2 regions of the Selenomonas sp. genome follow, and region 1 is predicted to be linked to the other one. Evidence: riboswitches for the same ligand, from Rfam matches in the RefSeq annotation. Region 1 holds a riboswitch; the other holds the start of a gene.
The links. A riboswitch is a leader RNA that binds a small molecule or an ion and turns the genes downstream of it on or off. The one in region 1 is predicted to bind cobalamin.
Positions count from the first base shown of each region.

Region 1 (3,418 bases):
AAAATTTTGAATCCATTCATAACCACAGCGCCTACGCCAGTCATGAGGAATATGTGGGGGATGCGATGCAGATCTCCTGCAAAACACAAAAGATCTGAAGCTGCTGCGGCGAGATTCCTGAGAGGAGGTGTCCGGTGAAAGTGTTCTTCAAGCGTTTTGTCATACCGCTGCTGCTTGTTTTTATCATCTCGGGCGCCGTCATCTACTCGACGGTCGATATTCATACGCTGACAAATCTTACCGCGTTTCAGCCGTGGTCCATCGTCCTTGCGCTTTTTTGTGTGAGTTTGGGACTCACGCTTGACGGCACGCGCCTCATGCACCTCGTGAAAATTTCGGGTGAACATATCACTCTGGGGCAGGCGGTGCAGGTGGTGTTCGGCAACTATTTCCTTGCGCTTTTGACGCCGGGGGCGACGGGCGGCGCCGTGGCGCAGCTCATGTTTCTGCGCCATGCAGGCGTGCCGGCGGGAAAGGCGACAGTTCTCGTCATCGTGCGAACCTTGGTGTCGATCCTCTTTCTCATCTGTTGTATGCCGCTGATCTTTCTGCATGATGCGGGAATCTTGCCCGGCGTGGACAATCATACGCTCATGCTGATCTCCGTCACTGCCTTCGTCGTCATCGTGCTCATCGTGCTTGCTTTCCGCGCAAATGCGCTCGACTACATCGTTTTGCGTCTGACAAAGCGTATGCGCGCAAAGCGGGGCAAGAAGCTCTTGGCATTTTACCGCGATCTCAAGACAGGCGTGCATCTCCTCGCTTCATCACCAAAAAGTATGGTGCGCATCTTCTTTGAGTCGGGGCTGAGTCTTATGTTCATCTATGCCATCGTTCCGTGTCTGCTCTTGGGTCTTGGCGTGACAGAGGCGGATTGGTACACGGTCATGGGGCGTATGATCTTCCTCAACATGCTGCTTTATTTCACGCCGACGCCGGGCGGTTCCGGCGTAGCAGAGGGCGGCTTCGTCTTGCTTTTCGCCGATTCTGTGCCCGCAGGCACCGTCGGCGTCCTCGCTGTTTGCTGGCGGCTGATCGCCGAATATATTCCGTTTTTCATCGGTTTTTATTATACGATCAAGGTCTTTGGCAAGAATTTCCTGCACCGCCAGATAGATGATTCAGTCGAGGGGTAGGGGGATTGGTCTATATTTACACATGAGGAAATATTTCCCTTATATAAGACCGTCCCTTTATGCTTGCTATATTAGGGGTTTTGTTATATAATCATTAGTAGAAGTTGTCTGTTAAAATTTCATACATACGTCATAAGTGTCGCCGATTTATATTGGCGAGCGATGAGAGGAAAATGGGTGAGATGCCCATGCTGTCCCGCAGCTGTAATCGGGGAATTTGTTTCCAAGGGAAACGTTGAAATCGCTGTTTCTTATGAAAGTGCTGAATGATCAGCGCTTCCTGAAATGTCACTGGGAGAAATCCTGGGAAGACGGAAACAAACGATGATCCGAGAGCCAGAAAGCCTGCTTATGATAAGATTCATTGTTTGACTTACGAGAGATAGGGAGATGAATGCCGAGGTGTGTTTCCTATGTGGAGATATGCCGCTGGTATTCTACGCTTTGCAAGAAGTACCGCACGTCTTGTCGTCAGTTGACAGACGTGCGGTTTTCTTATGGAAACGCCGCAAGATCTGCGTTTCTGAATAAAAATCCTTCGCTGAGATTTCGGGAGGATTTTGCAGGAGTAATTTTTGATTTTGTAAGGAGATGAGGTATTGCATTGAAAGGAAAAGAATTGATACGCCGCCTGTGTCAGATGCTCATCACGCTCTTCGGCGTGAGCTTTCTGACATTCAGCCTGACGTATCTCTCGCCGGGCGATCCTGCGGAAATGCTCTTGGAGGTCGGCGATTCCGTCGTGTCACAGGAAACGATTGACGCGACGCGAAAGGAACTCGGCTTGGATCAGCCGTTTCTCGTGCAGTATGGGAGATGGCTGGGCGGCGTGCTGCACGGCGACATGGGACGCTCATATTCGGCGAAGATCCCCGTGTTCGACAAGCTCATGCAGTGCCTGCCGGGCACGCTGGCGCTCGCCGTAGCTGCGACTGCCATGACGGTCTTGATCTCCCTGCCGTTGGGCATCGTCGCAGCCCTTTACCGCAACCGCTGGATTGACTATGTGATCCGCGTGCTGTCGTTCTTCGGCGTCTCGATGCCGGGCTTTTGGATTGGGCTTGTGCTGCTTTACATCTTTGGACTGAAGCTGCACATCTTTCCGATTGCGGGCGGCGATGTTACGCTGCGCGGCATCGTGCTTCCTGCCTTCACACTTGCCATCGTGATGTCGGCGAAGTATACGCGGCAGGTGCGCACGGCTGTCCTCGAAGAGCTGGGACAGGACTATGTGATCGGCGCGAAGGCGCGCGGTCTTTCCATGCAGCGCATCCTTTGGCGTCATGTGCTGCCGAACGCCTGCCTGCCGCTCGTGACGCTCTTGGGGCTTGCTGTCGGCTGGCTCTTGGGCGGCGTAGCCGTCATCGAGATGGTATTCTCGTGGCCGGGACTCGGCAAGATGGCCGTCCATGCGATCGAGATGCGCGACTATCCGCTGGTGCAGGGGTTCGTGCTGTGGATCGCCATACTCTACATGCTCATCAACCTTCTCGTCGATATTTCTTACGCGCAGCTTGATCCGCGCTTGAAGAGAGGGGGACGCTGATGGCAAAGGACAGGAAACTTTTCTATCTTTATTCAGTCTTGGTCGTTCTGCTCATTTTGGCAGCGGTCGTCGCGCCGTATCTGGCGCCGTATGACCCGTATACGTCCTCGATGCAGATGTCGCTTCTGCCGCCGTCCGCAGAGCATCTCTTTGGCACGGACAAGCTCGGCAGGGATTCTTTCACGCGCATCCTTTACGGCATGAGGATTTCCATCGCTATGGCGCTCGGCATCGTCTTCATCATGTCCGTCGTCGGCACGCTCGTCGGCATCATTGCCGGCTTTGTCGGCGGCAAGGTCGACACCTTGCTCATGCGCTTCACGGACATGGTGCTGGCTTTCCCGGGCATTGTGCTCGCCATCGCCATCGCCGGTATGCTCGGCGGCAGCATCGCGAACACAATCTTGGCGCTTTCCGCCGTCGGCTGGACGAGGTACGCGCGACTGGCGCGCAGCTTGACGCTCAAGCTGGCACAGCAGGACTTCCTCGCGGCAGCCGTCACGAACGGCACGCGCACGTCGATGATCATTTGGCGTCACATCGCGCCGAATCTTCTGCCGACGATCATCTTGACGGCGGCGACGGATATCGGCTCTATGATGATGGAGATCGCCGGTCTGTCATTCCTCGGTTTCGGCGCACAGCCGCCGACGCCCGAGTGGGGACTTATGCTCAACGAGGGGCGGCAGTTCATCCAGACAGCGCCCTGGCTCATGGTCTATCCGGGCGTCGCGAT
Region 1 covers NZ_DBHIUY010000011.1:53,837-57,254, reverse strand. The annotation lists gene folE2 (GTP cyclohydrolase FolE2) at 1-98, shown strand, start outside; gene ACO5Z0_RS10100 (lysylphosphatidylglycerol synthase transmembrane domain-containing protein) at 135-1,136, shown strand; cobalamin riboswitch at 1,254-1,503, shown strand; gene nikB (nickel ABC transporter permease) at 1,741-2,682, shown strand; gene nikC (nickel transporter permease) at 2,682-3,418, shown strand, end outside.

Region 2 (3,418 bases), on a different contig from region 1:
AACATGCGTGTTCGTATAGCCAAGGCGTGCACTCACATGTGAGTCAAAGCGCTTCGCAAGCTGCATATCCCAGCCATGTGCATCCTCATCGCCGACGTTGATATTTACATATGTCACGGGATGATAGCCGATGCGATCCTTGGAATGACGCCAATAGTAGTGCGCTGCAACATTCAGTCCTTTGCCAAAATCATGCGCAATACCGATCTCCCGCGTATCGCCGGACTCGGGCTTGAGGTTCGGATTGCCATATGTCGGTGCATAGAGTTGATTCGGTGTTGGGGTCAGGAAATACTCGGTATAGGCTACATAGGCATGAGTTCTAGGCGTAATATCATAGCCGAGGCTCACGCTCGGACTTGTATGGCTGCCGAAAGCCGAATTGCTGTCGTAGCGAATGCCGCCGATGAGCTTGAGTGCAGGCGTGATGTTCCACTGATCTTGCAGATAGACGGAACGATTCACGAGGGATCTCCCGTCAATGCTCACTCTTCCTCTGTTCCAAATCGACGTATCGTCATACGTGAAATCCACGCCGGTTGTCAGGAGATGATCGCCGAGACGCTTATCATACTGGTCACTGAACTTCCAGCTGTAGACGTCCATCTCGTAGCTTGCGCCTAACGGCGTCCATGTACCATAGGTGAAGATATTATAATTATAGCGGCTGCGGGAAAGGACCATCTGATTCTTCGAGGTATCGTCAATCTTCGCATTCCAGATCAAGTCTACATCAAAATGATCGTAGCGTCCTCGATTCTGTCTCAATCCCTGCTGCTTTTCATACAGCGCTTGATAGCGGTCTCCATCCTTGTAACTGCGCAGGTTGAGCACAAGGTATGAAGCCTTGCTGAGATCTTTGCCGAGGTGGATGTTGATGGAATCGGCGTCGAGTCCTGAAGGAACTTCATTGCCATGCCCGTCTTTGAAGTCGTTGCTCTTGTCCTTCTGATACTTGAGCCGCCAATCAAGACCGTTCTCGCTGCCCTCGTAAGCAACGCTATAGAGCTGCTTGCCGAAGCTGCCATAAGCCGCCTCAACCGTCGCTTTCGCATTCTTCGCCTTCTTCGTGATGATGTTGATGACGCCGCCCTTGGCATCCGAGCCGTAAAGCGTTGATGCCGAGCCACGCAGCACCTCGATGCGATCGATACCGCTGAGATCTTTCATCGCCGATGCCAGTGACGCCGCAAAGCCACCTGCATAATTCTGCTTCACACCATCAATGAGAACAACAACATCTTCCGAGCCATTGATATAGAACTTTGTGCTGTTATTATACCCTGCCGGCGCATACTGATTGACCGTAACGCCCGGGACATCGCGCAGAGCCTGCGTCAGATCCGTATAGTGGCGCTTTTCGATATCCTTTCCCGTGATGACCGTGATATTTGCATTCGCCTTGAGCTCCTGTACCGGCGTGCGCGTCGCCGTGACGACCGTCTCGTCGAGCGAATGCTCCGATACGGCATCCTGCGTCGACTCCGCTTCTGCGGCAAACACTTGCCCCCCCGCAGGATACAAAGCAGCGAACGTAAGCGCCGCCGCCACCGTCGCGCCGAGTTTCTTCCTCGACCCTGTTCTTCCCATTTCAATCTCCTCCTAAAATTCTGCCCGCAGACAAATTTATATTCAGCCGCCGCCCTTACTTCATCGACGGATAAATACCGAGAACGGCACCCATTCACATTTCCATACAAAAAAGCCCTCCCTGCATCGCAGAAAGGGCGTACTCTTATCACAAAGGCACCGCAAAAGCCACTTTACCCAAAGGCAAATGCGCTGCCGAAAATCCCCTTCCCATCACTCGCAGGTCAAATGGTGATTGTCGATCAGGCAGTTCTCCTGGCTCCAGTTCATCACCTGTCTGCGCCTTCCCAAGGATCGATTCCTCAGTGACATCTCAAGAAACACAAAGATTTTCTCGTGCAGACCGGCTCGCTGCTACAGTGGCGGGACCGCTCCGGCATATACCGTATTCCCTATTAAGTCTTGCGACACCTGATCCAAGCTGTATGAAATTTTGCTGGTTTCCGAAAGATAGCGTAGCATTGAACGATGCTCTTGTCAAGTAGGAATATCAGAATCTATGAATGTATGCACCTCTGATCTTTAAGGAACCACCGACACATTCAATCTCTATGAAATCGTACTCCGCAGAGCTTTTTGCTGTATCTGCAGCTTTTCTTCCCAATCGGTGCGCGAGCGCTGTATGAATTCGTGTACGAGGTAATCCGGTTTGATGAGGTCGATGATGCGCCGCGCCGCATTCGTCTGAAACGGCTGATGGCGATCGACTTGCAGGACGTATTCCATAGCTTCCTGCCAAGGCAGGCTGCGATGCTCTCCCGCATGTTCACGCATCATGCGCTTCGTATAGCTGCCCGAAAGCGATTGATGAAGATGCACGCCATAAACGCGCTTGCCCAGTTCGCCAAGATTTCGATATGTCTCCTTCACATAGCGCGCGCCGTCTTCTTCACTCGTAAGCGCCACATTCGTATTCATCAGATGCCCGACGTCGAGCATGAAGCCCGTATCCGCATAGGAAACGCGCTCCAAAAGGGCACTTGCGAGCTGCGGCTTTTGAAAGGTCAGCCCCGGCCACCAGAGATTTTCAAAGAGCAGACGCACGCCCTGCGGTATCTCAGCTGCGATCTCGTTGACCAGCTCGATCGTCCCTTCGACGACTTCCTCATCGGTATGAGAGAATTCGCGCGTATACATCTCCGATGTCACATTGTGCGCGACATGAAAGACGAGGTACTGCGGCCGACAAGTCGCCGCTTGGCGCAGATTCTTTTTCCAGCCTTCCACCCAGTCATCAACATCAAGAGAGCCGTAGTAGGCGCGGATATTTTCCTCCGTGCCGAACTCTGCAAGGAGCGCAGCTTTATCCCCACGCCAAAAATCCAGCCACGACGGCCAGAAAAGGAGATGTACGCCCTTGATATACGCAGGCGGATACATCGTCCGATCCCACGGCGCACAAAGCATGAACTCGATGCCGTCGAGTCTGTATCGCTCAATGAATTCATGGAGAGCTTCCGTTTTATTTTGCAGCAAGTTCTCTATATCGCACCCTGCATTCGATATATTCACCAGTTCCAGCATAAAATCCCCTAATCCATTATCGTCTAAAAAGTTTCTACATTTTGAAAAACATACTGTTTTAGTCTATCATAGCCGAATATCCACCGTCAAGCAAGCGGATGGAACGAAAAGGCTCCGAGAAGATTGCAAGTTCACTGTCGCATCGTTCTGCCAAACTTTGGTAGCTTATGCAGCCGCAGCATACATATCATTTACAGTTTTATGACCGAAGATTTTGCGCAGATAGTTGTTAACCCAATCTTCGATCCCTTTCAGATCTCTTGGTTTCAGCGCGCTGAAATCGGTTCCATTTTGGTTCCTTTCT
Region 2 covers NZ_DBHIUY010000006.1:133,422-136,839, forward strand. The annotation lists gene ACO5Z0_RS07050 (TonB-dependent receptor plug domain-containing protein) at 1-1,590, opposite strand, end outside; cobalamin riboswitch at 1,819-2,020, opposite strand; gene ACO5Z0_RS07055 (TIM barrel protein) at 2,140-3,114, opposite strand; gene ACO5Z0_RS07060 (hypothetical protein) at 3,316-3,418, shown strand, end outside.
Region 2: linked by a shared signal. The riboswitch ahead of ACO5Z0_RS07050 (TonB-dependent receptor plug domain-containing protein) and the one ahead of nikB (nickel ABC transporter permease) in region 1 are both predicted to bind cobalamin.